DNA from 4 places in the Peribacillus sp. TH14 genome. Region 4 is predicted to be linked to each of the others. Evidence: riboswitches for the same ligand, from Rfam matches in the RefSeq annotation. Region 4 holds a riboswitch; each other region holds the start of a gene.
The links. A riboswitch is a leader RNA that binds a small molecule or an ion and turns the genes downstream of it on or off. The one in region 4 is predicted to bind S-adenosylmethionine.
Positions count from the first base shown of each region.

Region 1 (7,941 bases), 4.5 Mb from region 4:
GTTTGCTAACCTAGAACAAGCGCTTGTTGCAGGGGAGAGGGCATTCAGTTTATTGGATGAGCAGGGATTAGAAGTCAGTGATGAAAACATTTCCCGATATAAAGGAAACGTGCAATTCGAAAATGTCTCATTCGGCTATAAAGAAAATGAATATGTGTTAAAAAACATTTCATTTTCTGCGCAACAAGGTGAGACAGTAGCTTTAGTTGGTCATACTGGTTCGGGAAAGAGTTCAATAATGAATTTGTTGTTCCGTTTCTATGATAGTAGTGAAGGACAAATCAAGATTGATGGAAGGGATATTTTAGATATTCCTCACCAAACACTTAGAGAGCATATGGGAATTGTCCTTCAGGATCCATATTTATTTACTGGAACCATAGCTTCCAATATCAGCCTTAATAATAAAGATATCACAAGGGAAATGGTTGAAAAGTCATTAAAAGATGTAGGCGGGGACAAAGTGCTGAAGCATCTGCCTCTAGGGCTAGATGAGCCGGTTATTGAAAAAGGCGGGACATTGTCTTCAGGACAGCGGCAGCTAATCTCTTTTGCACGCGCGCTCGCATTTAATCCGGCGATTTTGATTTTGGATGAAGCCACTGCAAGCATCGATACAGAAACAGAGGCCATTATCCAGGAAGGAATGGAAGTACTAAAGAAAGGAAGAACGACCTTTATCATTGCACATAGGCTTTCCACGATTAAAAATGCCGATCAAATTCTTGTACTGGATAAAGGACAGATTTCTGAGCAGGGGACACATGAAGAATTAATGGAGTTGAAAGGAAAGTACTATCAAATGTATGAACTGCAGGCTGGGTCGCATAAGGGAATGGCTGGATAAAAACCTAGTGGAATAATGAAGGGAGAAATTAAGAATAATTTTTCAGAAAATGAGGGATACTTACGAAGAGGTGATAATAATGAAACAAGGAATTCATCCTGATTATCAGCAAGTAGTATTTATGGATACTAACAGTGGTTATAAATTTATTACAGGCTCTACGAAAAAATCTAACGAAACAATTAAGTGGGAAGACGGTCAAACTTATCCTTTATTAAAAGTAGAGATTAGTTCAGATACGCATCCTTTTTATACCGGCAAGCAGAAATTTGCTGAAAAAGGCGGACGTGTGGATCGCTTCTTAGAAAAATATAATATGAAGAAATGATGTTAAGGCTATCGAGAAATCGATGGCCTTTATTTTTATTTTGGGAGATGGAAGAACTCGTGGGTAAATTAAGGTTTATAATTTTTTTAGTAATAACGTAGTGAATGCCTCATTTAAAATCCTAATAATAGAAAAAAGGGTTGCTCTAGGCACCCTTTTTTTCTATATATTTTATTTAACTGGAATAGCATGCGCTTTTGCACTTTTTACAAGAGCAGCGTCAAAGTCTTTAATTAAATCATCTGGATTCTCAAGGCCGACAGAGAGGCGAAGCAGGCTGTTGGTGATGCCTCGTTTTTCCCTTTCATCAGCAGGCATGGCAGCATGGGACATTTTTGCCGGGTAGGATAATATCGATTCCACTGCTCCAAGACTAACCGCAAAAACAGGAAGTTCGACAGTATTCACAAATGAGCGGAAAATTTCCTCGCTTTCTAGTTCAAATGATAAAACTGCACCTGCACCAAGGGCCTGTCCTTCCTGGATTGCATGCTGTGGATGATCAGTAAGCCCAGGGTAATACACCTTTTTCACTAATGGCTGCTGTTTTAAGTAGTCTGCAATTTTTTCTGCTCCTTTTTGAGAGTGTTCCATTCGTACAGACAAGGTTTTCAGACCTCTCATAACAAGCCAGGCATCCTGGACACCAAGTACCGCACCAAAGGAGTTTTGAAGGGAACCGAGTCTTTCAGCCAATTCAGGATCTTTTACGACAGCAAGCCCAGCTACGACATCACTGTGTCCGGATAAAAACTTCGTCGCACTATGAAGGACAACATCCGCCCCTAAGTTCAGCGGTTTTTGCAGAGCTGGTGTCAAGAATGTATTGTCGACAAAACTCAATGCGCCGACTTTTTTTGCGATATCACAAACGGCTTTAATATCAGTCACCTTAAGCAATGGATTTGAAGGTGTTTCAATGTATATCGCTCTCGTATTAGGTTGAACGGCCGCTTTAACGCTTTCGAGGTCCGTCATATCAACGAAAGTATGCTCGATGTTGAAGCGGGTCAACACGCTTGTAACCATCCGGAACGTACCGCCATACACATCTTCTGAGATGACGATATGGTCGCCAGCAGAAAGCAGAAGGAATGCTGTTGAAATGGCTGCCATACCTGAAGAAAAGGCAAAGCCGCGAGTACCATCTTCAAGCTCGGCAATGATATCTTCAAGTGCTTCCCGTGTTGGATTTCCGCTCCTGCTGTAATCGTACTTGCCGAATGTATCGATATCAGTTTGATGGAAAGTGGAAGCGTGCTGAATAGGGACGCTCACACCGCCTGTTGTCGGATCGAATTTATGCTGGTTATGAAGTAATTTGGTTTCAAAACTGAAATCATGATTTGTCATCGTAGTGCCTCCCTTTTTACATGTGCAAATGCTTGCTGGAGGTCTTGAATTAAATCGTCGCTGTCTTCGATGCCAACCGAGAAGCGTAGAAGTCGATTACAAACCCCATTAGCAGTTCTAACTTCAAGAGGGATATCGGCATGTGTTTGTGTAGCAGGATAGGTGATGAAGCTTTCAACGCCTCCAAGACTTTCTGCAAATGAAATTAATGAAAGTGATTGTAAAAATGGATTGACCGCTGCTTCGTCAATTATCCGGAAAGAAATCATACCACCTCTGCCGGGATACAGGACGTCCGTTACACATTCATGTTCTGATAAATAATCTACAAGGATTTTGGCGTTCTTTTCATGACGTTCCATCCGCAGTGCCAGGGTTTTCATTCCGCGCATTAACAGCCATGAATCAAATGGACTCAACACCGCTCCTGTTCCATTATGATGGAAGGCAATCGAATCACATAATTCTGCACCTTTAGCCACGATTAGTCCAGCAAGAACATCATTATGACCACCGAGATACTTCGTTGCGCTATGGATTACAATATCGGCTCCAAGCAGGATAGGCTGCTGCAGAAGCGGCGTATAAAAAGTGTTGTCAACAATCAACAGTAAATTAAATTGTTTGGCAAGTGCGGCAACAGCGCTAATATCTGTTTGCTGCATAAGAGGGTTAGTGGGAGTTTCGATAAAGATGGCTTTTGTTTGAGGAGTAATAGCTTTTTCGATATCCTCTAAACAACAAGTGTTTACATAGTCACACTGTAAGCCCCATTTTTTAAAACCTTGTTCTAGCAAACGATATGTACCACCATATAGATCTTCGCTGACTATCCATGCATCACCTGATTTAAATAAGGCTAGTATGGTAGAAATGGCCGCCATTCCTGAACTGCAAGCATATCCTTGGTCACCTCTTTCAAGGTTGGCGATGGATTGTTCCAAAAGTTGACGTGTTGGATTACCTGTCCTTGTGTAATCGAATCCAGTTGATTGGCCAATTCCTTCGTGGCGGAAAGCTGTCGAAAAGTAAACCGGCGGATTGACTGTTCCTGTCGCCGTTTCACTGCGATTACCTAGTTGAGCAAGATATGTTTCTGTTTTATACATAGTTTTCACTGCTCCTTTGTGTTTTATAAAATAAAAAAAAGTCTTCTTTAAGAAGAAGACTTGGTTAAGTATGGACGAGTCATTCTTCTTATCTTCCAAGTTCACAAACTTGTGGAATTAGCACCTTTTCATTGGTTTGAAACAAATGAAGGTTGCTGAGGTGTCATCGGGCCATTCCCTATACCTCTCTCGATAAGAGTTTAGATTATTCAATTTCTTTTGAATTTACTATATATATAAAGTGCTGTCAAGAACATTCTGGGAAAATATTGCTCGATAATTCTTTATTGGTTAATTAGGACTAGCGTTGTCAAAACATGATTGGTCCAATGAAAAACCCCTAAATATTGTGGAAAACGCGATGGTATAAGGTGTTGAGATACTTTAAAAGACTTTGTTTAATTAAATGGATTTTCTGAAATATAGGGAAGGTTTTGTTCTGTTTCTTTGCTTTAAAATAATAAAGTTTGTACAATGTATAGAGAGAAGAATTAATAATATGTCATTATTCATTTCATATACATAAGGTTTTCGGTGGATAGTGCAAACATAGGAGGAGAACACATGGAATACAGAATCGAACGAGATACGATGGGTGAAGTGAAAGTTCCTGCTGATAAGTATTGGGGAGCACAAACCGAGAGAAGCCGTAACAACTTCAAAATTGGTAATGAAAAAATGCCGATTGAATTAGTCCGTGCTTTTGCATATGTAAAGCAAGCGGCAGCTAAAGTGAACTATGACCTTGGTGATCTTTCTGAAGTGAAAAAGAATGCCATCGTTAAAATTTGTGGCGAAATTCTAGAAGGTACACTTGATGAACATTTCCCCCTTGTGGTCTGGCAAACAGGCAGTGGCACTCAAAGTAATATGAATGTGAATGAAGTGGTCGCTAACAAAGGGAATGAATGGTTAAAAGAAAACGGTGAGTCCGAAACCCTTCACCCAAATGATGATGTCAACAAGGCGCAAAGCTCTAATGACACATTCCCAACGGCTATGCATATTGCAGCCTATATGGAAGTTGCTGAAAAATTAGTACCGGCAATTAAAGTACTTCGTGATACTTTTGCAGCAAAAGAAAAAGAATTCTGGGATCTTGTGAAAATTGGACGTACACATCTTCAAGATGCAACACCACTAACTTTAGGCCAAGAAATCTCTGGTTGGAAAGCGATGCTTGATAAAGACTTAGTGATGATTGAAGAAAGCAGTCAAAAACTATTGAATCTAGCACTAGGCGGTACAGCTGTAGGTACTGGGATCAATACGAAAAAAGAATTTCCAGGACTTTCTGCAAAACAAATAGCGGCGGATACAGGACATTCTTTCGTAACATCGGATAATAAGTTCCATGCATTAACAAGTCATAACGAAATTGTTTACGCTCATGGCGCATTAAAAGCATTAGCAGCGGACTTAATGAAAATTGCGAACGATGTTAGATGGCTGGCAAGCGGCCCAAGAAGCGGAATCGGTGAAATCGCTATTCCTGAAAACGAGCCAGGCAGCTCTATCATGCCAGGTAAAGTAAATCCTACACAAAGTGAAGCGTTGACAATGATTGCGACACAAATTGTTGGTAACGATGCAACAATCGGCTTTGCAGCAAGCCAAGGTAACTTCGAATTGAACGTATTCAAACCAGTTATCATTTATAACTTCCTACAAACTGTTAAATTATTGACAGAAGGCATTCACTCTTTCAACAATAATTGTGCAGTAGGCATCACAGCGAATGAAGATAAAATCAAAGAAAATGTTGACCGTTCTCTTATGCTAGTAACAGCATTGAACCCACATATCGGTTATGAAAAAGCAGCTAAAATTGCCAAAACTGCATTCAAAGACAACTCTACATTAAAAGAAGCAGCGTTGAAATTGGAATTCTTGACTGATGATGAATTTAAAGCATGGGTAGATCCTGCTAACATGGTTAATAAATAATTGCCTATGATCACCCTCCCGCTGTTTTTAGGGAGGGTGTTTTAAGGTGTTAAAATAATAGAATAAACAAATACTGAGTATATAAGTTTCTAGAACAGGAGGGAATACAATGGCTTTATGCCCGCTTTGCAACGGCCTCAGAAAAATTCATGTGAATTGCCCGGAATGTGGCAGTGATCTTGATGATAAAGGGAAATTCATGGATTATGCTGATTCATACAGTGCATACATGGATATAGATACGCTTAAGCAAAACGATGGATACCCGCAATCGCTCCAAAAAGGTCAATGTCCACACATCATGAACTGCTCTAAATGTGGACATGATGAAGTGGTACTTGTGCAGGAATAGATTTTATAGATATAGTAGAGTTCAAGACCTTAGCTGAAATATACGCACAAAGACCCATTCATATGAACGGGTCTTTGTTTTGATATGAAATTTAATTAGAAAGTAACTTCAAGCCATACTCCATTTGTGATTCTCCTTCAGCAAAAATGCGCTGCTCGGACCCTTTATCAAAAAAGTGGGCTTTATTCATGTCGAGAGCAAGTTCAATATTATCGCCTGCTTGGATGATGTTTTTTGCATCGATGCGCGCGACGAAGTCCTGGCCAGCGAATGTCGAGTAGAGCATAATTTCGGCACCCATGAGTTCAGCTACATCGACTTGAGCCGTGAATGTAGTGTTTGGAGACTCCTTGATGTAAGCCCCTTCATTATGGAAATCCTCTGGACGGATGCCAAGGATAATTTCTTTTCCGATATAGCCTTGATCACGCAGCGTATTCATTTTCAATTCGGGTACTTCAAGCGTTTGCTCCCCAATTTTAATGATGCCTTCTTTTAATGTTCCGGTAAAGAAGTTCATAGCTGGTGATCCGATAAAGCCACCCACGAAGACATTCACTGGTTTCTCGTACACGTCTTTTGGTGCGCCGACCTGCTGGATGATACCGTCCTTCATAACAACAAGTCGTGTGGCCATGGTCATTGCTTCTGTTTGATCATGAGTGACATAAATTGTTGTAGTGTCCAGTCGTTTATGTAGTTTTGCGATTTCAGCACGCATTTGAACCCTGAGTTTGGCGTCAAGATTTGATAATGGCTCATCCATTAAAAAAACTTTTGCGTCTCGTACAATTGCACGACCGAGTGCCACACGCTGGCGTTGTCCACCTGAAAGTGCTTTCGGTTTCCTATTTAAAAGGTCTTCGAGACCGAGGATTTTTGCTGCGTCATTGACCCGCTGCTTGATTTCCATTTTTGGCGTTTTACGGAGTTTTAATCCAAATGCCATATTGTCATAGACGGACATATGAGGATATAAGGCGTAGTTCTGGAAAACCATCGCAATATCACGATCTTTCGGTGGGACATCATTGACCCGCTTGCCGTCTATATATAAATCTCCTTGGGAAATGTCTTCAAGTCCGGCAATCATCCGTAAAGTCGTCGATTTTCCGCAACCGGACGGTCCCACGAAAACAATGAATTCTTTATCGGCCACACGAAGGTTAAAATCTTTAACAGCTGTTTCTTTTTTATCATAAACCTTAAATATATGATCTAATACTAACTCTGCCATGAAAATTCCTCCTTTTAAACTCCTAATTACTTGTACCAATAACTATAGTCTAATCTATCAAATTGGAAAAAAGTATAGGCACACTGCACAAAAAAGGATAATAATTCCTTTGTTAACTTTGCAAATAGTAGTTAATCATTCAGCAAAAGAATTAAGTAAGCAGCCAAGGCATGCGGAAAGTTTCTAATATCGAGTCCAGTTTTTTCAGTAAATTTATCTATTCGGTATTGTAGGCTGTTTCGATGTATATAAAGTTGCTTTGCGGCATAGGTTGCATTGGAATTGCACTCAATATACGTTTTAATCGTCTTCATTAGTTCAGTATCATTCATGGTTTTACCGAGTATTTCATTGATATACCAAGTTTTACTCGTTGCAGATTGGTCACTTATCAGTGAGTGAGGAATGATGTCGGCCAAATCAGTCACTTTTAAATCTGGCAAATGCAATTGTGCCAGGTCAAAACACTTATTCTCCTGATTTCTGTGATAAGGGAGTTCTTGGTTTACAGAGTGAAAGCGACCGGTAAACATTCGAGTCTTAACATAAAAATCACTCTCAAGCGTGGTTGAAATAGCAAGCAGTTCATTTTTTGATAACGACTCATCTGTGTCTGTTTCAATTAAAATACCCGCCTTTTCATTTTCCCAGATCAAGACTGAATCAGATGGGACAAATGCGAGGAAGGCATCCTCGAAATGGGAGTGCGAAAAATCAGCATGAGTCAGATTAAAGTGGATAAACCGGACATTCTCCCAGCTTGTTAAA
Region 1 is NZ_JAEKEK010000001.1:778,765-786,705, reverse strand. It holds gene JFU50_RS03975 (ABC transporter ATP-binding protein) at 1-847, shown strand, start outside; gene JFU50_RS03970 (type B 50S ribosomal protein L31) at 927-1,175, shown strand; gene metC (cystathionine beta-lyase) at 1,347-2,528, opposite strand; gene JFU50_RS03960 (methionine biosynthesis PLP-dependent protein) at 2,525-3,637, opposite strand; SAM riboswitch class I at 3,723-3,836, opposite strand; gene fumC (class II fumarate hydratase) at 4,202-5,584, shown strand; gene JFU50_RS03950 (hypothetical protein) at 5,694-5,936, shown strand; gene JFU50_RS03945 (ABC transporter ATP-binding protein) at 6,028-7,173, opposite strand; gene JFU50_RS03940 (PucR family transcriptional regulator) at 7,305-7,941, opposite strand, start outside.
Region 1: it holds a riboswitch for S-adenosylmethionine, as region 4 does, so the genes downstream of both, JFU50_RS03960 (methionine biosynthesis PLP-dependent protein) here and JFU50_RS25615 (Na+/H+ antiporter NhaC family protein) in region 4, are expected to answer to the same signal.

Region 2 (7,941 bases), 970 kb from region 4:
TGTTATAACAAATGAATGTAATCGTTTTTTCTGCTTCTTCATCCGCAATCTCATTCAACCTAGTTAAGTCGTATCCAACTGTTCAAAGTTCAGGTAAAATAACTATATCCGGATTAGATTAGACGGCGTTTTCTATCCATTTGTACTGCGAAATGAAAGTTAATATAGGGTTATCCAAAGGCATATCCATTTGGTGGAAGGAGATTTTCCATTTCATTTTTTAAAACCTCTATATGTAAAAAAACACTTTACAAGACTATGATAAACATATATCATTTGTGACTAGAATTTCAAGAAATTTCAGAGAAGGTGTTTAATGATGCAATTCGAAAAATCCAGACAGCTTCAGGAACTACCCAAGCAGTTTTTTGCTTCTCTAGTTGCAAAAGTTAAGGCAATTACAGAGCAAGGTCATGATGTCATTAATTTAGGGCAGGGAAATCCTGACCAGCCGACGCCAGAGCATATTGTGAAAAGTTTGCAGACTGCTGCAGAAAATACAATAAATCATAAATATTCTCCTTTCCGAGGACATCAATACTTAAAAGAAGCTGCGACTGTCTTTTATGAACGTGAATATGGTGTCAAGTTAGATCCTAATAGTGAAGTGGCTATTCTATTTGGTGGAAAGGCAGGACTTGTCGAACTTCCACAATGTTTATTGAATCCCGGGGATACGATTCTGGTACCTGATCCAGGCTATCCTGATTATCTATCTGGTGTAGTTTTAGCCCAAGCAAAAACAGAATTCATGCCTTTGACAGAAGAAAATGATTATCTTCCGCATTATGGAGAAATACATACAGAAACCCTTGAAAGAGCCAAAATGATGTTCTTGAACTATCCGAATAATCCAACTGGAGCATCAGCAACTGAGGGTTTTTTTGAGGAAACCGTCTCGTTTGCGAAAGAACATTCAATTTGTGTGGTTCACGACTTTGCTTATGGAGCGATTGGATTTGATGGAAAAAAACCGATTAGTTTCCTTCAAGCAGAGGGGGCAAAAGATGTAGGTATCGAAATATATACTTTATCTAAAACATATAATATGGCAGGGTGGAGAGTGGGCTTCGCTGTTGGAAATAAAAGTGTCATCGAAGCTCTTGAACTGTTGCAAGATCATCTTTATGTAAGTCTTTTCCCTGCAATTCAAGAAGCGACGGCAAGTGCGTTACTAGATTCACAAAGTTGCGTAGAAGAATTAGTGAACAAATATGAAGGGCGCAGAAATGTTTTTATTGATGGATTACGTTCCATCGGCTGGGATGTCCAAGCTCCTAAAGCATCTTTCTTTGCATGGCTCAAGATTCCTGAAGGTTTCACGTCCGAGAGTTTTGCTGATTATTTATTAACGCATGCTCACGTAGCTGTTGCTGCTGGAAATGGATTCGGTGAATTTGGAGAAGGATATGTTAGGGTGGGGTTACTTACTTCTGAAGAACGGCTTCAAGAAGCAGTTGAACGGATTCGCGCATTGAATTTATTTGGAGAATAGTGGAAGATTCCAAGTTAGCTACCGTTAAATTGTTGAAAACTTATTGACAAAGTATGGATTACCTGTCAGAATACAAAATAAATTCTTAATCTTTTGATACTTGAAGTTTAAATATATCAGCGTTTTCTTATTTTGAGCAGGTGGAGGGACTAGCCCTATGAAGCCCAGCAACCGACCGTAATTCCATTGCGAAATGGGGCGGAATTCTTCGCCGGATTTTTTTGGAATCCACAAGGCACGGTGCTAATTCTTGCAGCTATAAGCTGGGAGATAAGAAGATGGCTTTTTTAAAGCCTCTTCTTTATGAAGGGGCTTTTATTGTTTTAACATGGATTAACAGTCGAAGATTCCATTCTCCATATATCGAGGTAATAGGAAAATGATGGAAACCGTATTAGCCAGATATTAGAATACTGACTTCAAGACTTTACTAACGTTTAATAGGAGTGATCAGATGAGCGAGATAATCGCTACTTATTTAATTCATGATTTCAATGGCGAACATGAGAAAAAAGCCGAGAGTATTGCCTTAGGTTTGACAGTAGGAACATGGACGGACCTGCCTCATTTGGTCCAGAAGCAGTTGGAGAAACATAAAGGACGTGTTGTTTCCGTCACCCCTCTACCTGAAGCAGAAAGAGCAAACCGTTTTTTCAATCGTAAGGTGTACCGTTCGATGATAAAAATTGCCTACCCGTCGGGAAATTTTTCTAATGATTTACCGGCTATTCTCACGACAGTATTCGGTAAATTGTCATTGGATGGGGAAATCAAACTGATTGACTTGGATTTTGTTGGCGATATACACAAGGCTTTTCCAGGACCTCAATTTGGGATTACAGGTATAAGAGAAAAGATTAACGTATTGGACCGGCCTCTGGTGATGAGTATTTTTAAAGGGGTATTAGGACGGGATCTCTTATTCCATAATGAGCAGCTGAAACAACAAGCATTAGGAGGAGTCGACCTGGTAAAAGATGATGAGATTCTCTTCGATCAGGAGCAGACCCCATTCATTGATAGAATAAGAACGGGCAGACAAATTTTGAAAGAAGTCTATGAAACAACGGGCCATCGAACTTTATATGCTGTCAATCTATCAGGTAAAACTTTTGAATTATTAGAAAAGGCAGAGCGTGCAGCAGAAGCAGGTGCCGATGCCTTATTATTTAACGTTCATACATATGGATTGGATGTACTTCAAGCTTTGCGTGAAAACGATCGTATTAATCTACCGATCATGGCTCACCCTGCATATAGCGGAGCAGTAGCTTCATCGTCATTTTATGGTGTCAGCTACGCGTTATTGCTTGGAAAATTAGTAAGACTATCAGGTGCGGATTTATCTCTATTCCCTTCTCCATATGGAAATGTGGCACTTGAGAAAGAGGAAACATTAGCGATTGCTGAAGCTTTGACGAAAGATGAGCCGTCATGGAAAAAAGCCTTCCCGGTTCCTTCAGCAGGTATTCATCCGGGAATGGTTCCTAATCTAATTAAGGATTTTGGGAAGGACAGCGTAATTAATGCAGGCGGTGGAATCCACGGACATCCCGACGGAGCAAAGGGCGGGGCAAAGGCTTTCCGTTCTGCTGTAGAAGCTGTTCTTACAGGCAAGGCATTATCTGATGCGGCTTATGAAGATGAAGCACTAAGCAAAGCACTTGAGTTATGGGGAGGCTTGTAAGGAATAATGAAACCGATTATTTTTTGTGATTTTGACGGAACAATTACTAACTCAGATAATATCATCGCTATCATGAAAAAATTTGCACCTCCGGGATGGGAAGAGCTAAAAGACGGTGTTCTTCAGCAAAAAATCAGTATATCTACAGGAGTTGGGAAAATGTTTTCCCTGCTTGACAGTAGTCTAAAGGAAGACATTATTCAATATGTGAAGGATACAGCCGGCATTCGCCCAGGGTTCAACGAATTTGTGGATTTTACAAAACAAGCGAACATACCTTTGTATATTGTAAGTGGCGGTATGGACTTTTTTATTGAACCGCTTTTAAATGATATATTGCCTTCAGATTGTGTTTATTGCAACAGAGCTTATTTCAATCAGGAAAAGATCTTAATTGAGTGGCCGCATACTTGTGATAAACAATGTAACAATGATTGTGGTTGCTGTAAGCCATCTATAATGAGGGAAATTACAGAAGCAGATGATTATAAAATTGTTATTGGAGATTCGGTGACTGATTTTGAAGCGGCAAAGCAGGCTGATTTTGTAATCGCCCGTGACATACTGCTTGAGAGGTGCAGAACAGAAGAGATTCCCCATCAAGGATTTGAAACGTTTTATGATGTGATGCACATTTTAAAACAGCAGATGGAGGTAAAAGCATGAAGAACCATACTAAAAAGTGGCAGGAATTAGCGGAAATTAAGGCTGAACTTGCCGAACGGGATTGGTTTATGGGGACGAGTGGGAATTTATCCATTCGCGAGTCTAGAAGCAGTTCCTTTTATATTACGGCAAGCGGTAAGGATAAACGGAAGCAAACGGATGCGGACTTTTTACTAGTGGATTTAAAAGGAATCCCAGTTGAGAAAACAGAGCTGAGGCCATCTGCTGAAACTCTGCTTCATACAGTGATTTACGAGAAAACTAATGCGAACTGTGTACTCCATGTCCATACTGTAGAAAATAATGTGATTTCTGAATTATATGGAGATGAAGGGGAAGTGACTTTCCGTAATCATGAAATTATTAAAGCGACAGGGCGATGGAATGAAGATGCAGAGTTTAGAATTCCAATAATATACAATCACGCTGACATTCCTTTGTTAACTGAAAAGTTCAAGCCACATGTTGAAGAAGACTCAGGAGCGGTGCTTATTCGCAATCACGGAATCACGGTTTGGGGGAAAAGTGGACTCGAAGCAAAAAGAATTCTAGAAGCATGTGAATTTTTGTTTCAATACCAACTGTTGCTCAATCAGCAACAGGCATTTGCAGGTTCGATAAGATAAAAACTCATAGAGGAGGAATAGGTAATGGCTACAATTAGATTCCATGAAACAAATGAGGTTATTGAAAACAGTGAACAGGTAAAAGATTTTTTAGAAACACAAGGTGTTATATACGAACAATGGGATATATCGAAATTACCGTCCCATCTGGTAGAAAAATATGATCTAACGGATGACGATAAAGATGAAATCCTTGTAACGTTCAAATCAGAGATTGCAGAGATTTCTGAAAGACGCGGATATAAAGCACATGATATCATCACACTATCCGATGCAAACCCAAACTTGGATCAAATGCTTGAAAACTTTAAGCAGGAACATCATCATGAAGATGATGAAGTACGTTTTATAGCAGGTGGAACCAGTATCTTTGCTATTGAAGGCAGTGAACAAAAATGGTTTGATGTACGACTGAATCCTGGAGATTTAATCAGCGTACCAGAATCGACGCGTCATTACTTCACGTTAGCAGAAGATAGAAAAACTGTAGCTGTCCGTATCTTCGTAACAGCAGCAGGTTGGGTTCCAATTTACGAAAAAGACGAAGTTCAAGCATAAATCAATTGAGAAAAACCAGCTATCGGGCTGGTTTTTTTATATGGCCTTCGCGGGTGCTTTAGAAGGGCAAGTATGATAAAATTTAACGGAATTAAATTTAGCTGGATTATAGGAGCAGATACGAATGAAAACAACCGAAGTGTACATATTAGGTGGTTTTCTCGGTAGCGGGAAAACAACGCTTCTTCGAAATATATTAAAGCAGGAAAGTGTAGCGGGTAGAAAAGTGGCCGTGCTATTAAATGAGCTCGGCAGTGTTTCAGTGGACAGCGGTTTGATTGGTGATGATGTACCTCTGAAGGAGCTGTTTGACGGTTGTATCTGTTGTACAATACAGGATAAGCTCGAAGTTCAGCTGCATGAATTGTTGACGGAAAATGATTTAGACGCCGTTTATATTGAAACAACAGGTGCTGCGCATCCAGTTGAAGTGCTGGATGGTATTATGTCACCGCTATTCGCGAAAAAACTGGAATATAAAGGGATTATAACAGTTGTTGACTTGTTGAGGTGGCGCGACCGAGATGAGCTTTCTCCACAGCTACGCCAGTTGCTTGCTGAGCAAATCCATCATGCGGATTTCATTTTATTAAATAAAGCGGATCTAGTAAGCGAAATGGAGGCAGCCCAACTTATTTATTCCATTCAAGGTCTGAATCCTGAAGCTGTATGTTTATTGACAGAGTATGCAGCTGTCTCCTTGATATCTTTGCAACAGATGCAAAGGAAACAGCATAAAGTCCATCAAAAACTGGATGTCCAGAGCCATTTGCATTTAACGGCCGTTGTTCATACATTTGAAGGGGCAGTGGTACAAACCGACTTTGAAGATTGGCTTAGGGCACTTCCAGAAACGGTCTATCGAATGAAAGGATACATTTCCTTCACACATTCACAATACCCTCATTTATTTCAATACTCATACGGAATGCCAATGTATATGAATGAAATGATAAAAATGCCACAAAATATCGTTATTATCGGTGAGAAATTGGATAAAGAAATGATGATTAGTCAGTTAAAAGCTTTGGAAGCAAAAGCACCACATTAAACGATTACTGCCGATGAAAGAGGGGAAAAGAAAGTTAACTTTCTTTTCAAGGAGGCGGTATTTGTGCCCTGGAATAAAAACGATTACACTGATTCAATGAATAATCTTGATAAAGATGTCCGAGAAAAAGCAATTGAGATTGCGAATGCCTTACTTAATGAAGGCTATAAGGATGGAAAAGCTATTCCAATTGCCATTGACCGGGCCAAAATGGCTGTCAAAAAAGATTGAAAAATGGTCAGACCCCATTAAACGGGTCTGACTATTTTTATTGCTGCAACCCACCAAAGGCTGCAAATGTTTTCTCATCTTCAATTAACCCGCATGCTGCACATTGCACACGAACTTCAGGACCATTATAAGCTAGATGGAATGGCTGAAGAGAATCGTTCGAGTATTGTTCAACAATCTCACCGGATTGCGGATCCTTTTTAACAGGTGTTGGTATTTGCTGAATGAGATTGAAGCGAGATTTATTTGTCCGGCAATTCGGACAGCGGTATACTTGAGACAATATACTCACTCCTTTTTTGAATTTTTAAAAGTGTAATCGTATTATAAAGGTAGTCTTTACGAAAATGATTCTTAATATGTATAAATTAGTAATGGATGGAAGGGATAATTTTATGAAAGAAACGGTCATGAATGAAGCATTATTGGAAGCATATATAAGTATCTGGAATAATCGGAAGATAACAAATGGGGAAGGGGGAAAAGTGTTATCAGAACTTATCCGACGTGAACTTTTAGATGAAAACACCCATCCTCGTGCCCGAAAACCAATACTTGAAAAGTTTTACCTCAGCATTAAACGGGTGATGGAATCTTCGCTTTCTGATGAGAAAAAGAACGCAATCGTTATGGCCTATGTTAAGGAACTCGAAAGGCTCTCATCCTCGAAGTAAATATCACAAGTGAATGTTAGTTAATATTCTTTTTTGTTTCATACTTTTTTCACAACTCATTGTTAAAATTTAAAAAAAATAGATATTTTATGAATAAGGAGCCTAAAATATGAAGTGGGGTGTTGCGCTTTTGTTTGCCGTCATACTACTTAGTGGGTGTAATAGAAGTGATACATATACAAAAATAAACAAAGATAAATCTTTTTTGGCGACAGTCAATATTAAGGATACGTCCCTTACATTCATAGATAAAAACTATCAACCTTTTGCCAATTGGGATATTTCAGAACCATTTACCGGAGCATTGCTCCTAGCAGATAAAGATACTATACTTCTTTATGGAAAAGAGATGGAGAAAATCCAGGTGTTTTCATTATCAGCCGGAAAACTGATAGACAGCTGGGAAATAGGGAAAGGGATTGTCAATATGCTGTTGCTTCATGACGGAAAAAGCATCGTGGCAGTCAATCAGTCGAATCATTCCATCTATTTTTTAAATGATAAAGGTGAGGAGCAGGATATAGTCAAGGTTGGGAAAAGCCCATTGACCGTTCTTCAAGGAGAGAAAGCGAATCGCTTGTATGTCATTAACTTTGGCGATACCAAATGTTCGGTAATCAATCTGGAGACGAAAAAGGTGGATATGGAATTTCCGATACATAGTTCTTCCACAGGCACCTTATTAAGGGAAGAAAAGGATGAAGTTTGGATAGGCGGCCATGGTGTTGGAGACCAAGTAGAAGAAAATCTCTATATTTATTCGGCAAAAACGGGAGAGTTGAAGCAAAAGTTGAAGGCCCCAACTATGCCGATAAAGTTCATTGAGAATGCTGAAGGGATTTTTATCCTCAGTCACGGCACTAGCTCCTTATATAAATTGAATGATCAGTATGAAGAAGTGAAAAGCAGAGTGGTCGGCGTCAATCCTTTTGAAATGGCGAACTTTAAACAAG
Region 2 is NZ_JAEKEK010000001.1:4,342,646-4,350,586, forward strand. It holds gene JFU50_RS21210 (nitrilase-related carbon-nitrogen hydrolase) at 1-42, opposite strand, end outside; gene JFU50_RS21215 (pyridoxal phosphate-dependent aminotransferase) at 317-1,495, shown strand; SAM riboswitch class I at 1,620-1,772, shown strand; gene mtnW (2,3-diketo-5-methylthiopentyl-1-phosphate enolase) at 1,950-3,182, shown strand; gene JFU50_RS21225 (2-hydroxy-3-keto-5-methylthiopentenyl-1-phosphate phosphatase) at 3,189-3,848, shown strand; gene JFU50_RS21230 (methylthioribulose 1-phosphate dehydratase) at 3,845-4,474, shown strand; gene JFU50_RS21235 (cupin domain-containing protein) at 4,499-5,032, shown strand; gene JFU50_RS21240 (CobW family GTP-binding protein) at 5,157-6,083, shown strand; gene JFU50_RS21245 (hypothetical protein) at 6,147-6,314, shown strand; gene JFU50_RS21250 (hypothetical protein) at 6,352-6,597, opposite strand; gene JFU50_RS21255 (hypothetical protein) at 6,674-6,988, shown strand; gene JFU50_RS21260 (YncE family protein) at 7,098-7,941, shown strand, end outside.
Region 2: it holds a riboswitch for S-adenosylmethionine, as region 4 does, so the genes downstream of both, mtnW (2,3-diketo-5-methylthiopentyl-1-phosphate enolase) here and JFU50_RS25615 (Na+/H+ antiporter NhaC family protein) in region 4, are expected to answer to the same signal.

Region 3 (7,941 bases), 3.6 Mb from region 4:
AAGTTTTAATACTTCTATATTAAAACAAAAAGGACTGTAGGCAAAAGTGGTTATATCTAATTGTTAAAACAAAGTTGATTGGAACGGAAGGTGCGAGACTCCTGCGGGAAATGCGTGTCCAAGGGAGACCCCACAGGCGCAAAGGCGCCGAGGAGGCTCCCTGACCGCCCGCGGAAAGCGAGTGCCTGGAGTGGAAATCAACGTCGAATTTTTACAACCCCTCAAAAAAACTGTAGACAAAATCGATTTTCATCGAGTTTGTCTACAGTCTGAAACAGAAGCCAAGGGGCTTCTGTTTTTCTTTATCTGACCTATATATATCGTTTTGTCTAAGCTAATGCACTTCTTATTTTATAGATTTGGAGAAGACCAACTACCATTGCTATCCGATTTATTTATATTTCCTTTTGCTTCGCTTCATGAAAAGCTGTTTTAACCTTATCCAACAGATCTTTATCCGAAATCAACCGGTAGCCAGTAAGAGCAAGAGATTTTGCACCAGTGAGGATGGCTTTGTCTCCTTCTTGAGATTTAGCACAGTCGCGGAATTCATTTGTATGGGCAATCAAATCATCTGGTCCAATTTTTATATATGGATGGGCTGTCGGAACTATATGGCTTACGTTCCCCGCATCAGTCGAACCAAAACCACTATCTTTTCTAGGAGCTACCGTTTCTCCTAACTGAGTCAGTTCTTCCTTTAACAGTTCATCAAGAACTGGATTTATGACAAAATCAAGCACTTCATTTTGGAAACGTTCGACTTTAACTGTGCTTCCTGTGGCAAGTGCAGCCCCTTCAGCAACATCACGTATTTTACGCGATACATCCTGGCATAGCTTCCATGTTGTTGCTCTAATGTAAAATCGGGCAGAAGCATATTCAGGAATGATGTTAGGTGCTTCTCCACCATTGGTTATTATTCCGTGGATTTTGACCTCAGATGGGAGTTGCTGACGTAAAGCACTAATGCCATTAAATAGCTGAATAACCCCGTCAAGAGCATTTACACCTTGCTCAGGCGCAGCAGCTGCATGTGCTGATTTTCCGTAAAAATGAAAATCAAGTGGATCTACAGCCAAAAATGGACTTGTTACACCAGTTTGACCAGCTGGATGGATAATGATGGCTGCATCTACCTCATCAAACAAACCGTGCTTCGCAAAGCTGCCTTTTGCACTTCCATTTGGCCCTCCCTCTTCAGCAGGTGTTCCGAAAACAATCACCTCTCCGCCTGTTTCCTCTAGTACTTGAGATAGTGAAATTCCTGCTGCGACACTCGTAGTGCCAATGATATTATGGCCGCAAGCATGTCCTAGACCTGGCAATGCATCATACTCAGCTAAAAAGGCAATTTTGGGGCCTTTCTTTGAGGAGGCCTTTTTGGCGATGAAGCCAGTTTCATGCCCAGCTATATCACGGGTTACTTCAAATCCTGCATCTTGAAGTAATTTGGTCAACGTTTTCGAAGCAAAGAACTCTTGATTCCCAATTTCGGGGTTTGCATGGATGGCTTGACTCGTTTCAATATATAATTCGGAATGAAGGTCGATGTGATCTTCAATGATCTGCTGATGCTGCTTCTGCAATAATTCTCTCGCCATATTCTTAACTCCCCTTTTGGTTTAAAAAGCCGGACAGGCACCTTGAATCCATCCGGCATTCCTTCACTTTGTTCTATTCATCATTTTTCATTGGCTGGTTTTGTCCAAGCATCTTGGTAATTCACTAATTCGTCTACAGAAACATATGCAGGAATGGTGTTTCCTTTAAACGTTTTTTCAATGAACGCTTCCACTTCTTTCGATTGATAAAGCTCCACTAATTTTTGTAGCTCAGGACGGTCGGCATTTCCCTTTTTAACCGCAATGATATTAATATATGGTTTCGCCGTTTTACTTTCATGGAATAATGCCTCTTTTAAAGTAAGGCCTGCTTCAATGGCAAAGTTATTATTAATGGCTGAAGCATCGGCATCATCCAATAGACGCGGCGTATTGCCGGCAGCAACAGGTTTGATTTTCAATTTTTTCGGATTTTCCTTAATGATTTCCAATGATCCCGATCCATTGAATTCCTCTTTCAATGTAATCAATCCAGCTTCTTGAAGAAGGAGTAATGCACGGCCAAAGTTTGTTGCTTCATTCGGAACGGCTATCGTAGCGCCATCTGGAAGATCTTTGAGATCTTTGTGTTTTTTCGAATAAAGGCCCATAGGTGCAATAACAGTTGATCCGATGGCCTCTAATTTCAAATTTTGATCGTTAACAAATTCATCGAAGTAGGCAACTGTTTGGAATGAATTCGCATCAATTTCTCCTTCACTTAACGCAAGGTTCGGTTGGATATAATCATTAAAAGTAACAAGTTCGATATTCAGCCCATCCTTTTTCGCTAAGTCAACAATGTATTCCCATGTTCTCGTATCCCCGCTGCTGACACCGACTTTCACTGTTTTCACATCATCCGAACCGCCTGATGCACCCTCTTCGTTCCCGCATGCTGCAGCCACAATGGCCAATGCCAATACCATGATCGTTAATAAGATTTTCTTCATTTCTCCTACCTCCTGTTATTTTTATCTTCTTCTGATTTTTCTTGAAACAAAATTCCCGGTGGATTGCAATAATTGAACGATGATCACGAGCGCCGCTACTGTGACGACCATCGTCATCGTATCGAACCTTTGATAACCGTAAGCTAAGGCTAAATCTCCTACCCCACCTGCACCGACAGCACCTGCCATGGCCGTAGATCCAACAAGGCCAATTGTCGCTGTTGTAAATGTAAGGATCAACGAACTAAGTCCCTCGGGAATCAAAAAGCGATAAATGATTTGCCATGTCGTCGCCCCCATCGCCTGAGCTGCCTCGATGATCCCTTTGTCCACTTCCAACAGGGAGTTCTCCACAAGCCGGGCAATATAAGGAGCCGCGTAAAAGATTAGCGGAACAATGGCCGCATTCGTTCCGATCGCACTGCCGACAATCATTCTGGTAAACGGAATAAGTGCTACAAGCAAGATGATGAAAGGAACCGACCGCAATATATTGATGACCGGGTTCAATACATTAAAGATCCATTTATTCTCCAGGATGTGACCCTTTCTTGTAATGACAAGTAAGATTCCTAGCGGAAGTCCAATCAGCCCGGAAAATATCAATGAGATGGCTACCATATAAAGTGTGTCACCGAAAGCTGTCGACAGCTGGTCTGCCGTTATTTCCATTCCCCAAAGCGTATTACCCATTTATCTGCACCTCCTGGACGAGAATCCCCTCATCTTTAATATATTGATAAGCCTTGTCCACCTCTTTTTTGTTCCCTGTCACTTCAATAATTAAATTTCCAAAAGGTGTTTCTTGAATTTCAGAAATATTAGCTGATAAAACACTTAAATGAACATCATATTTTTTCGAGATGGTTGAAAGTAAAGGATTGCCTGATGTAGTACCAATAAAGTTAATTTTCCAAATAATCGGAATATATGATCCGGTATTTTTCAGGAAACTTTGTGGGATCTCGTCGTGAATAACAGTTCGTACAAAGTTTTTTGCGATACCTGTTTGGGGCTTCGCAAAAACTTCGAAAACCGAACCTTGTTCAACCACGCGTCCGCCTTCCATGACCGCAACCTTATTGCAAATTTCCCTAATTACAGACATTTCATGAGTGATTAGCAAAATGGTAATATTGTATTCTTTATTAATTTTTTTTAAGAGTCGCAGTACAGCACTAGTTGTTTGTGGATCCAATGCTGACGTCGCTTCATCACACAAAAGAATCGATGGGTTGGTAGCCAACGCTCTAGCAATCCCTATTCGTTGCTTTTGACCGCCAGACAATTGTTCCGGATAACTCCTTGCTTTACTTGATAAGCCAACGAACTCTAACAACTCGCCTACCCGCTCTTTGATTTCTTTACTAGGGGTTCCCGATAAAACTAGCGGCATGGCAATATTATCAAAAACTGTCTTTGAGTTAAGTAAGTTAAAATGTTGAAAAATCATGCCAATTTTTTTCTTTTCTGCCCGTAATTCCTTCGGGTTCAATTTGGTTAAATCCTTCCCCCCAACAATAACCTGTCCATCTGAAGGGTGTTCGAGTAGATTGACTAACCGAATCAACGTACTTTTTCCGGCTCCACTATAACCGACAACACCAAAAATATCGCCTTTTTCAACTGTCAAATTAATTCCTTTCAAAGCTTCAACAGTCTGTTTCTTTGTTTTATATACCTTTTTAACATTTTGAAATTCAATCATTCTGTCTCCCCCCACGCTGTTTATTTGTACGAATTCATTATCCAGAGAAGAGCTTTGCAAAGTTTCATAATGATAGGGTTAAATTTTCGAAACTCACGAGTAATTGCTCACAATTCACGAGTAAATGTGTGAAACTCACGAGTAAATGCGTGAAACTCACGAGTAATTGCGCGAAACTCACGAGTAATTGCGCGAAACTCACGAGTTAATCTGTCAAACTCACGAGTAATTGCTTATAATTCACGATTAGTGCGTGAAACCTACTAATAATTGCACCAATTCTCCAAATAACCATATACATTCTGAATAAACAAAAGAGGCCTCTTCCGTCATCAGACAGAAGAGGCCTCTTTTAGAAATAAAAAAGAGTAAACTCTTAATTTAATTATCTAAGAAAAGCTCCTTCTTATCTTTCAAACTTTCGTCCGTTGGAATTAGCACAGTATTTTTACAAAAGTAAAAACCCGCTGCCGAGGTATCATAGGGCCAAGTCCCTCCACATCTCTTGATAAGAAATAACGTATTTATTTAATTATGTTCCTCACTATATATTCAAATTTTACTAATGTCAACTCTATTTTGAATAATCTAAAATATTTTTACAGTATAATTTTTAATCGTTCATTTAACTATACCTTAAGACAGGTCAGATTTTGCCCTGCATACCATGTATACGGGTAACCTAGGCATAGACTCTATTACAAAAAAACGAAAACATTACGAAGTCAGTCAGGATCAGGACTTCCTTCCTCATAAGGAAAGCTCTGTATCTTGATGAAATAACGGCAAACCTTTGGCAAACTCACTATTCAGGTTGCTACTCACGGTCTGCCTTATCCATGCGGGGAGCTCCCTGCGCCCCCCACTCTTATAATCTTTTGATTGGGGTTTACGTTTATTTTTGAGTTTTTGACCATTTTTTGATAGCAAACTTTCGGTACGTTTAGTATCAAAAAAGAAAAAAGAAAAAACAATAATAAATAGTACCATATATATGCGGTTATAAACTTTTTTGCATCTGTTTTAAATGTGTGAGGACCCTTTGCCCTCATATCTGTAATAATAAAAGTTATTTATTATTACAGCGAAGGAAGACTAAACATGTGTTTTTTCATCTTTAGCACTATTATAATAGCTCTTTCCTTAGAAGAGTTTATTTCTTTTAATTAAAAAACACTCGGTAGAGTTTGAATTCTATAGTATGTCTACTTATCAGCAAAAACAAATCGCTATTTAGAAGCTTCTAATTTTGTCGATATCTACTCAGAATTTGTAGATATTTCTCGGGAAATTGTTGAAATTTGAATTTGGTGATTCCGAATAGTTGGAACAAAGGAATCTCTACTTTTAATTTGCTTGCCTTAGGTTTAAATAGTTATTAACGCAAATTAACATCTGAATATCGTAAAGGAGACTAAAAAAAAGGTAATAAAACCTTTTTCTTATTGCAGTAATGTTTCGTAATGGGTTCTTTGTTGTTCAGTTTTAACTATGACATATCGTTTGTCAGTTAGATGTTCATTTCACGCGGAGCTGCGAGTTCATTGGTTAAAAATTAAGATCTCTTTTAATTGAATGGGAACATGGGTTAAATAAATTGTCATATATATCGGGTATCGTTATCTCTTTTAAAGCTTCTAATTTTGTCGATATCTACTCAGAATTTGTAGATATTTCTCGGGAAATTGTTGAAATTTGAATTTGGTGATTCCGAATAGTTGGAACAAAGGAATTTCTACTTTTGATTTGATTGCCTTAGGTTTAAATAGTTATTAACGCAAATTAACACCTGAATATCGTAAAGGAGACTAAAAAAAAGGTAATTAAACCTTTTTCTTATTACAGTAATGTTTCGTAATGGGTTCTTTGTTGTTCAGTTTTAAGCTATGACATATCGTTTGTCAGTTAGATGTTCATTTCACGCGGAGCTGCGAGTTCATTGGTTAAAAATTAAGATCTCTTTTAATTGAATGGGAACATGGGTTAAATAAATTGTCATATATATCGGGTATCGCTATTTCTGTTTCATTGGTTCCTACCAATCTTTCTTTTTCTTGATACAAGGGTTCTTCTCTCTATCGTCTAGGGGATTGCCCGTATCGCGTAACGCTATAAGCGTTTCGATATCGGATTGAACGAAGATATGCCAATCGCTATCTTTTAACAGCTCCTATCCATATCGCTCTAAGTTTTAAACATACTTTCAAACAGTGGATTTTGTATCTCCACTTCTTCTGCCACTTCCTTGGAAGAGGATGCTCATTCATTCGGATGTATATCCTGTCGCATATCGGCTCCCTCTTTCTATTAAAGATGAAGGTTCTGTAGATTTATTTGCATGTTATATCGCCCCGCGATACGAAACACACAAAAGAACCGATCAGCCCCTTTCTTGAGGAACATTATTAAGGACATGGATCTTGCTGGGGCTGGGAAACTGTTGTTTTAAGCTGAGGCATATCGTTTGTCAGTGGCCATTCATTTCACGCGTAGCTGCGAGTTCATTGATTAAAACAATTAAAATCTCTTTTAATTGTTCGGGATTTTGGATTGAATTGTCAAATTTATCAGGTATCGCTATCTCTGTTTCATTAGTTTCTTCTAATCTATCTTTTTGTTGATACACAAGGTCTTTAGCTATATCGTATAGGGACTTGTCCGTATCGCGTAACGCTATGAGCGCTTCGATGTCGGAGTGAATAAAGATAGGAATCACCATCTTATAAACTCATATCCGTTTCGTTCTAAGTTTTGACCATACTTTTGAACAGTGGGTGTTGCATCCCCACTTCTTCTGCCACTGCCTTAGAAGAGAATACTCGTTCATTCGGATGTATATCATGTTTGTAAATCTAACCCAGATTTTCTATTAAACCTATAGGTTTTGAATTTATTTGCATGTTATATCGCCCAGCGATACGAAACATACAAAAAGGAGACGGTCAACCCCTGTCTGGAGCAACTATTAAGGAGGTCTCTTGTTTTTGAATGCAAGTTTTCAACCTCCTCAACTCCCTTTTTATCAAGCATGCCTTTTTTGCTTGCTTGTGTATTTTGTTTTAGTTGCATATCGCTTAAACAAATCTCCAATGAATTTCAATTGAGCCTTCGTTTGCCTTTAGAACGTCAATACATTGGTATCGCCGAGCTCTTACATAGCAGGTACCAAATCCTGTAAAGTTAAAATACTCTTTCTTAAATTCTGTGTTTCAGCTACGCGAATCATATGGCTCTATGTTTTTATTAAAGTTTTGTGGATTGGCATCTCAATGCTTTTATCCATCATTATATATTTAAAAAAGATTTATCAAATGTTTCTACATCAATAATTTGCTTCCAAGAATCATTACACAGTTGGGCAAAAAAACTTAACGGTCGCCTTATTTTCTGAATATGGAGAAAAGCCCCCACCATTTTTCTGAACGTTTTTGTATCGCTTCTTCTAAACGTTTATTAAACTCATTTTGGGAAGTCCATTCTTTTTTCTGTTCGACCCGCATATTTTGTATTTCTTTTTGTAAGAGTTCACTTTTTTGTTTTTCTTGTTGTAGCAATGTTTCGTAATGGTTATTTTGTTGTTCAGTTAATTGTTCAATTTTAGCATTAGTTCTTTGCGCTGAATTTCCAATACTAGAACTTATAACATGATGATCTTGCTGGAGCCGGGAAACCTTTG
Region 3 is NZ_JAEKEK010000001.1:1,700,419-1,708,359, forward strand. It holds gene JFU50_RS08195 (M20 family metallopeptidase) at 396-1,604, opposite strand; gene JFU50_RS08200 (MetQ/NlpA family ABC transporter substrate-binding protein) at 1,685-2,557, opposite strand; gene JFU50_RS08205 (methionine ABC transporter permease) at 2,579-3,229, opposite strand; gene JFU50_RS08210 (methionine ABC transporter ATP-binding protein) at 3,243-4,265, opposite strand; SAM riboswitch class I at 4,669-4,780, opposite strand; gene JFU50_RS08215 (hypothetical protein) at 5,016-5,255, opposite strand; gene JFU50_RS08220 (hypothetical protein) at 6,733-6,984, opposite strand; gene JFU50_RS08230 (hypothetical protein) at 7,646-7,941, opposite strand, start outside.
Region 3: it holds a riboswitch for S-adenosylmethionine, as region 4 does, so the genes downstream of both, JFU50_RS08210 (methionine ABC transporter ATP-binding protein) here and JFU50_RS25615 (Na+/H+ antiporter NhaC family protein) in region 4, are expected to answer to the same signal.

Region 4 (7,941 bases):
ACCTTATAAATTTGTGCAAGTGTACTTTCAATGAAGGCAGAGGCAGACCCGATAAGTGCTATTAACCACATCCAGAAAACGGCTCCTGGACCACCCATTGTGATGGCTATGGCAACACCTGCAAGGTTACCTGTTCCAACCCGTGAAGCAGTACTGATGCAAAAAGCCTGAAACGATGTCACACCTTTTTTATCCGCTGTGGCACCTTCTCCCAAAAGCCTGAACATTTCCCCTACCATTCTGAATTGGACAAACTTCGTACGAACGGAAAAATAAAGACCCAATCCAATCAGCATAATAATCAGTATTTTTGACCACAGTAAATCATTTGTTCCACTAATAAAACTTCCTAACATCTCCATTAAAAACAAACCACCTCTAATTATTAACTTATATATGATAGCAATTGACAACCATTGTTTATTTCCCCATTCTCTCGGTAAGATAAACGATAGAAGTCCATAGTAAAAAAGGGAGATTCAAGAATGAATCCCCAATACAATAATCTATTATATCCTACCATTCAATTTATTTCATTCATAAATTTGAGGAATGAATCGGGAAACTCCCATCGAGAATAAGAATGATATAATATTCTGTATCATTTCTAAATATAAATAATTATTCTCCCACGCTTTCTGATACTTTCAATTGAACCCTTCTAAGATCAAAATTGTAAAGAGTTCTATGAATAAAAGCTAAATATATATTTATTAAAATGGACGCATATAAAAAAACACCCTAGATCTAAAGATTCAGGGTGTTTTTCTGTTTAATTCACTTTTTCAAGAAGTATGTTTCTTCTCTTCGCTCCCTGAAAATCGCGGAAAACCAATCAAAATGGCTATGACTCCACAAATCCCAATTAATACTGGGTAAAAAGAATAGGGTAAAATACTTACAGGTGAAATTTGTGCTACCCCCGCCGCAACAAGCAGTTGTGCCCCATATGGAATTAACCCTTGAATACAACAAGCAAAAACGTCAAGCAAGCTCGCCGATTTACGGGGATCGATGCCATACTTTTCCGCAATATTTTTGGCTAGCGGACCGGCAATGATAATAGAAATCGTGTTATTTGCCGTAGATAGATTTGTCAAACCGACTAAACCGGCAATGCTGAATTCAGCACCTTTTCTTGATTTGCTATTACGGGTCACGACGTGGAGAAGATAATCGATGCCGCCGTTATGTTTGATGACTGACACAATACCAGCAATTAAAATGGCAAGAAAAGAGATCTCATACATTCCCGCCATTCCATCCCCCATTTTTTGAATGACGCCCATCAGTTGATAACTACCATCCGCTAACCCGATAATTCCGGCAAACACAATACCGATGGAGAGGACAAGGAACACATTGACTCCAGCTAATGCAGTGATCAAAACGCAAATATAAGGTAGAATCTTCACCCAATTATAGGAATGTTGAGAGATAGCTGCTTGTTCACCCATTGTTAAAAAGCCAAGGATGACACATGTGATGATGGCCGCAGGTAAAACAATGAAAAAATTCACTTTAAACTTATCCTTCATTTTCGTTCCCTGCGTTCGAACAGCTGCGATTGTCGTATCTGAAATGAAAGATAGGTTGTCACCAAACATCGCACCACCGATAACGGCGGCCATTGAAAGGGCAAGCGAAATATCGGTTTGTTCACTAATTCCTACACCTATAGGTGCTAGCGCTACGATTGTTCCCATGCTTGTCCCCATAGATAGAGAAATAAAACAAGCGATAATGAAAATACCTACCATTAATAGATTTTGCGGAAAAACCGATAACGCAAGATTCACCGTTGATTCTACCGCACCCATTCCATTCGCCACTTCTGAAAAAGCACCGGCCAAAAGGAAAATGATAACCATTAACATAATATTGGAGTCCCCGGCACCTTTACAAAAGATTTCAACTTTTTGATTGAAAGACTCTTTTCGATTCATTGCCAATGCAGCCGCTGATGCAATCGCAATCGCCACAATCACCGGAAATGAATAAAAATCTCTTGTAATAACCCCGGAACCTATAAATAAAATTAAAAAAACGACAAATGGGACTAAAGCCCAAGGATTCCCTTTATTGTTTGTACTCATGATGAACACCTCTTTTTATTTTTCCCATGACAAATATGTCATAGCCCTTATTCATTGAACTAATTCGGTAAAAAATTCTAGTAAGATCCAACATTTCTTTCATATTATTGTAAGCATGACTCCAAAAGCATAATAGCCAATACGAAGCTAAAGCTAAACCATCGAACGTGAAAAAAGACCTCTTCTATTAAACAATAAGAAGAGGTCTTTTAATCTATAAAAAACACCCTCCTCATCTTTCAGACGTATTCGCCTGCTGGATTTGGCACAGCACTCCTATTAAGTCTGCTGCCGAGACATCTTCGGGCCAGTCCCTCCGTCTCTCTTGATAAGAAGATCCAAATTACGTAATGATATTATCAAATGTTCCGATGTCTACGAGTAAAGAATCAGGCAGGTTAACAAGTGCACTGCATTGTTCGATTGCTAAGTTGTCTTTTTGCAGTCCTAGCTTTTCATCCATTCACTCTAGGAAAGTGACATCGATACCCGCATCGAAAAGCAAATATAAGAGTACAGTATTTTATGTATTTCCGCAAGGTGTAGCCTAAAGTATTTTATAAAGAGGCTTTTTTCAAATGAGTAAAGAGGAACTTATGAATGATGATAAAGTACTTCACCTTTAATTGAAAAGAGAAAAACAAAAAGAGGTCCTAGGACCTCTCAGCAAATTTGGTGTATTAACTTAGGTGAATTATTTTTAGGTGAGTTCACATCATTCGATACCTCAAAAGCTTCCATCTGTTCAGTATCAAATGATTTTAAGTATTGCTGTAGATATGCAGTATCATTAATTGAAGGATCCAGCCAAGTCTTTTCATCTTCAGGTTTAAGTATAACTGGCATGCGATCATGAATACTAGTCATTAGCTCATTCGGAGTAGTGGTAATAACTGAGCAGGAATATATCGTGATACCTTCAGGTGATTTCCATGATTCCCAGAGACCAGCCATTCCAAATGGGGCATTACTCTTAAGTTTTATTCGCATAGGTATTTTACGTTCTGGTGTCTTCTTCCACTCATAAAAAGAGTCGGCAAGTATCAAACACCGTTTCTTCTTATACGAATTCTTAAAACTTGTTTTCTCAGCAATGGTCTCCGCTCGGGCATTAATCATCTTGTAGCCCATTTTCTCATCTTTTGCCCAGTAAGGTATGAGTCCCCAACGAAGATATCCAAGTCGATTCCTAGATCCGTCATTAATAACGGATAAGACAGAGTGAGAAGGTGCTATGTTGTAGCTGAATTGGTACTCGGCATTAAATGGCGCTTGAATATCAAACCTGTCAATTATTTCTTCAATGTCTGTGAAAAGGGTGAAACGCCCGCACATAATATCGCCTACTGTTTTAAGATTTATTATGATTGTAACAAATGGAGAGTTCAGTAACAAATTAGCGTTCTAAAATCCTAATGTCAGTAAAAGGTTGATTAAATAATTCGCTAGTAATCAATAGTGTGCCAAGGACTTCTCTTTCATCTTCAGCTTTAATAATTTCTGACAGAATTACTGTGCTGCCATTCTTAACTGTAACATTATATTCATTCAAAGTTTCACCCCCTGATATGACTTGATAATTGTTATTATAAACCAAAAACACACTTGTAAAAACTAAAGAGCACCGTCATCAATTAACTAAACGCAAGGAGAAAAGCATTGAAAACATACGTTCAATTATGCAATTTTTTTAATCTAGTGATCAAGTGAAGAGTTAATTTCATCTCGTAGGATCACTAGTTATTTACACGAAATTCCCAAGCAGGTTTTCATAGGTAATTCGTTTTTTGACTACTTCATATAGGCTACACTGAAGCCCATAATTTCATTGATTATTACTGAAAAGAATGATTTTTTATTTCAACACAAGTATGGATTACCATGCGTTTGTTTTAATTACTTATATGTATAGAGTGATCGCTATTAATCTATCGCTCTGGATCAGCTTCAAAAATTCACCCTTTTCTTATTAACTCTTAATTTCATTTAAAAATTAAATGTAAAAAATATAATCCTCCGGTAAGACTCTTTTTAAGAACTTCTTTGTTCTTTCTTCTTTTGGTTTCACAAAAATATCTTTAGGTGATCCTTCTTCTACTACGACACCAGCATCCATAAATATTACTCTGTTTGCTACATCCTTTGCAAAAGACATTTCATGCGTGACTACTAACATGGTTGTTCCTTCTTTTGCTATTTGCTTCATTACTGTTAAAACTTCACCGACAAGTTCAGGATCAAGTGCAGAAGTTGGTTCGTCAAATAGAATAATGTCAGGATTTAAAGCTACTGCTCTCGCAATGCCAACCCTTTGTTGCTGACCACCTGATAGTTCAATTGGGTAAGCATTGTATTTTTCTGACAGACCTACTTTATCTAATGCTTTTTTACCAATCTCATTTGCTTCGGCTTTCGCAATCTTCCTTCCAATAACAAGACCTTCTGTCACATTTTCTAATGCCGTTTTATTATTAAACAGATTATAATTTTGAAATACAAAAGCGATCTTTTGCCTAATTCCATGAATCGCCTTTTTTGATGCTGTTTTAAGATTTACATCAATATCCCCAAAAATTGCATGTCCTTGATCTGCTTTTTCAAGAAAGTTAATGCATCGAAGTAATGTTGTCTTTCCTGAACCGCTTGGGCCCAGAATTACTACCACGTCACCCTTTTCTATTTTTAAATCTACACCTTTTAAAATCTCATTTTCTCCAAATGATTTATGGATATTTGTAATTTCTAACATCATGTCCACCTCCTGCTTCATTTCAAATACCTACTGCTCTATACCTACTTAAACGTTTTTCATACAGCTTAAATAAATACTCTACTAAACTACATAAAATCAGGTATACAAGAAAGATATCAATATAAGCCTCAACATAATTGTAGCCTACATTGGCAGCTACCTTGGCTCTTAGAGTAATTTCTTGCAATGACAATGCATATCCGAGAGATGTTGCTTTAATTAGATTGACTGTTGCTGTACAAATATTTGGTAATGCTACAACTAATGTCTGTGGAATAATAATTCTTCTAAATGCTTGGACATTTGTTAATCCGACTGAATAAGCAGCTTCTAGTTGTCCCTTACTCACTGTGCTTATTGCTGAACGAAACACTTCTATTAGAATAGCTGTCGTATTCAATGAAAAAACAATGAATGCGTACCAAATCGGATTTACATCGTATACATTCATTTCGATGTTATACTTATCAAATATCGAAGCTAGCAATAAGGGTACACTGCTATAAATAATAAAAATTTGAATTATGACAGGAGTTCCTCTTACAAAGGAAACATATATCTGTGCTACACGATTTAAAACTGGAATTTGATTTATTCTTGTTAAAGCAAGCAAAAATCCTAACGGAAGCGCAACAAGTAAAGCTACAATTGTAATGAATAACGCCGTGGGCACCCCTGATAATGCTACAAAAAAGGTTTCCACTAAAAATTTATAATCCAATCCTTCTGACACTCTGTCACCCCCTATGTAGTTGTTATCACTTGTTTTCCTTTACTAAATACCTTCTCTAATTTTAAGAATAGTTGTTCAATAGCAATTGATAATATCCAGTAAATAACAGCTAAAGCAAGATAAATTTCTAATGCATGAGTATTATAATTCCCAGCGATTATAAGTTCTGCTTTCCCCATGATATCTATCAATCCGATTGTATATGCTAGGGCTCCTTCTTTCATCAACTCAAGTAAGCTGTTACCGAAGTTTGGTAAAGCAACTACAAAAGCTTGCGGTAAAATAATTCTCCAGTACGCTTGTGTATTACTTAATCCTACACTTACTGCAGCTTCAAATTGCCCTCTATCTATAGATTCATACGATGTTCTGATAACCTCAGACATGGCAGCTGCAAATTGAAGCGAAAAGGTAATAACAACAAATACCGCTTTGTCAATGTCGTTTAGGTTTACGCCAAAATTATCTGCAATTGCTGGAATCCCATAATAAGTTAGAAATAGGAGAACAATAGATGGTGTACATCTTAATATTGTTGTATACCCATAGGCAATTTTCTTAGCAATTTTACTATTTCCTATTTTCATGGCTGCTAAGATGAAACCTAAGATTGTCCCGAATAGGACCGAAAGACCAGCAACCATTAATGTTACTTTTAGAAAAGGAATTAACATTGGTACTGATTCAACTATGTAATTTACATCAAAGTATTTCTCCATGTTTCACATCCATCTTCTTTTTCCTATTTAAAAGGTTCAATATTCAAAACGTAATCATTCTTCAATATTAGAGGTATATATACAAAAACTTGCCACTCCTTTACTTTTTTGGTTTGAATTGAGGTTACCCACTCAACAACCTAAAATAAGAAAGTGACAAGTATAGCCTCAGTGATTGACTTTTTTAGGCTCTGGTAGATTAGAGTGTTGTTATCTTTTTACAGTTTCCAATACCTCAAACAAATCTCTTCCGTAAAATTCTGTACTTAACTGATTTGTCTTCTTTTCTTCTTTTAACTTTTTGATTGCTTCATCGTAAGCGTCTGCAAATTCTTGTTCTTTTTTGTTAAACAATGGCCAAGTTTTGATTACTGCGAATTCATTGTAAACGAGATCATTTTTTAAATTATGATATGGACCATCTTCTGCTACTTGCTTCTTAAAAGCTCCCTCAATAGCTATTCCACCGTCTACACGGCCTTCGTTTACCCATTGAACTACATCAACTGTGAATGCATCTCCGGCTTTTAATTTTACTTTATTGTCCTTATTGGCCTGGTTATATTCATCAACAATTGTATATTGCGCGTTGTTTGCAGCAATTGGTGCTAAAGAAAAACCAGCTGAAGCAAAGTCTTTTAGATTTTTTATCTTTTCATTTTCTTTCTTTAACACAAGTCCTGCACTGCTTAACCCAAGGAATTCTTTAGGAAAGATAAACTTCTCTGTCCTTTCCTGTGTCCAGAAAGCATTTTTAACCCCTGCTTGATATTTACCTTGTTCAATGCCTACTAATAAGTCATCACTTGATGTCCCAATATATTCAAATTCGTATTCTGGAAGTAATTCATCAACCAATTTCATAACTTCTACATCGTAACCAGTTGGATTTCCCTTCTCATCTAACCAAGACATTGGTTTTGACGCTTGGTCATATGCTATTTTTACCTTTTTTACTTCTGTGTCGCTACTACCTTCATTTGTATTTGCTTCTTTTCCGGACGATGTACTTGAACCGCATCCTGTTAAAAGGGTTACTAATGCTAAACCGGTGGCTACCACATTGAAAAACTTTTTATTTTTCATAAAAAATCTCCTTCTTTTGTTTATTTGTATAATGCTTATTACATACCTTTAACTATCCTCATATAGTAGATCCACCCGTCGCCCTTGAATACCAACTATTTTGGTAGGTTAAGTGAGGTAACTGATAATTTAAATATTAGATTGATAATATTTTAAAGTCAATGTATTTTTTGGAAATCTCTAACTTATAATTTACTGGATATAAATTCCTTGACAACTTAAACCGTCACAATTATCATTTAAACCAATAAGAATAATAGGGATTATTTTGTTAAATTAAATAGGTAAACCTTTAAAATAGCAGGAGGGCAAAACGTGATTAACTTATTTATTAAAACAGAGAGTCAAAAAACGTGGTTACAAAAGTTATATGAACTAGAATCAAAATTCAAAAATAATTCTGCTCAAATTGATGAATTAGCAACCTTCCCAACAGAACACATTCAAGATTTAATTAATATGGGATATACAAGTTCAACTCTTCCCAAAGCCTATGGTGGCGGAGGTTTAAAAATATATGACATGATACTCCTTCAAGAAACATTGGCTAGTTTT
Region 4 is NZ_JAEKEK010000001.1:5,315,827-5,323,767, forward strand. It holds gene JFU50_RS25610 (alanine/glycine:cation symporter family protein) at 1-362, opposite strand, end outside; gene JFU50_RS25615 (Na+/H+ antiporter NhaC family protein) at 786-2,096, opposite strand; SAM riboswitch class I at 2,326-2,431, opposite strand; gene JFU50_RS25620 (SOS response-associated peptidase) at 2,760-3,431, opposite strand; gene JFU50_RS25625 (hypothetical protein) at 3,493-3,648, opposite strand; gene JFU50_RS25630 (amino acid ABC transporter ATP-binding protein) at 4,090-4,845, opposite strand; gene JFU50_RS25635 (amino acid ABC transporter permease) at 4,868-5,581, opposite strand; gene JFU50_RS25640 (amino acid ABC transporter permease) at 5,593-6,255, opposite strand; gene JFU50_RS25645 (transporter substrate-binding domain-containing protein) at 6,511-7,386, opposite strand; gene JFU50_RS25650 (acyl-CoA dehydrogenase family protein) at 7,705-7,941, shown strand, end outside.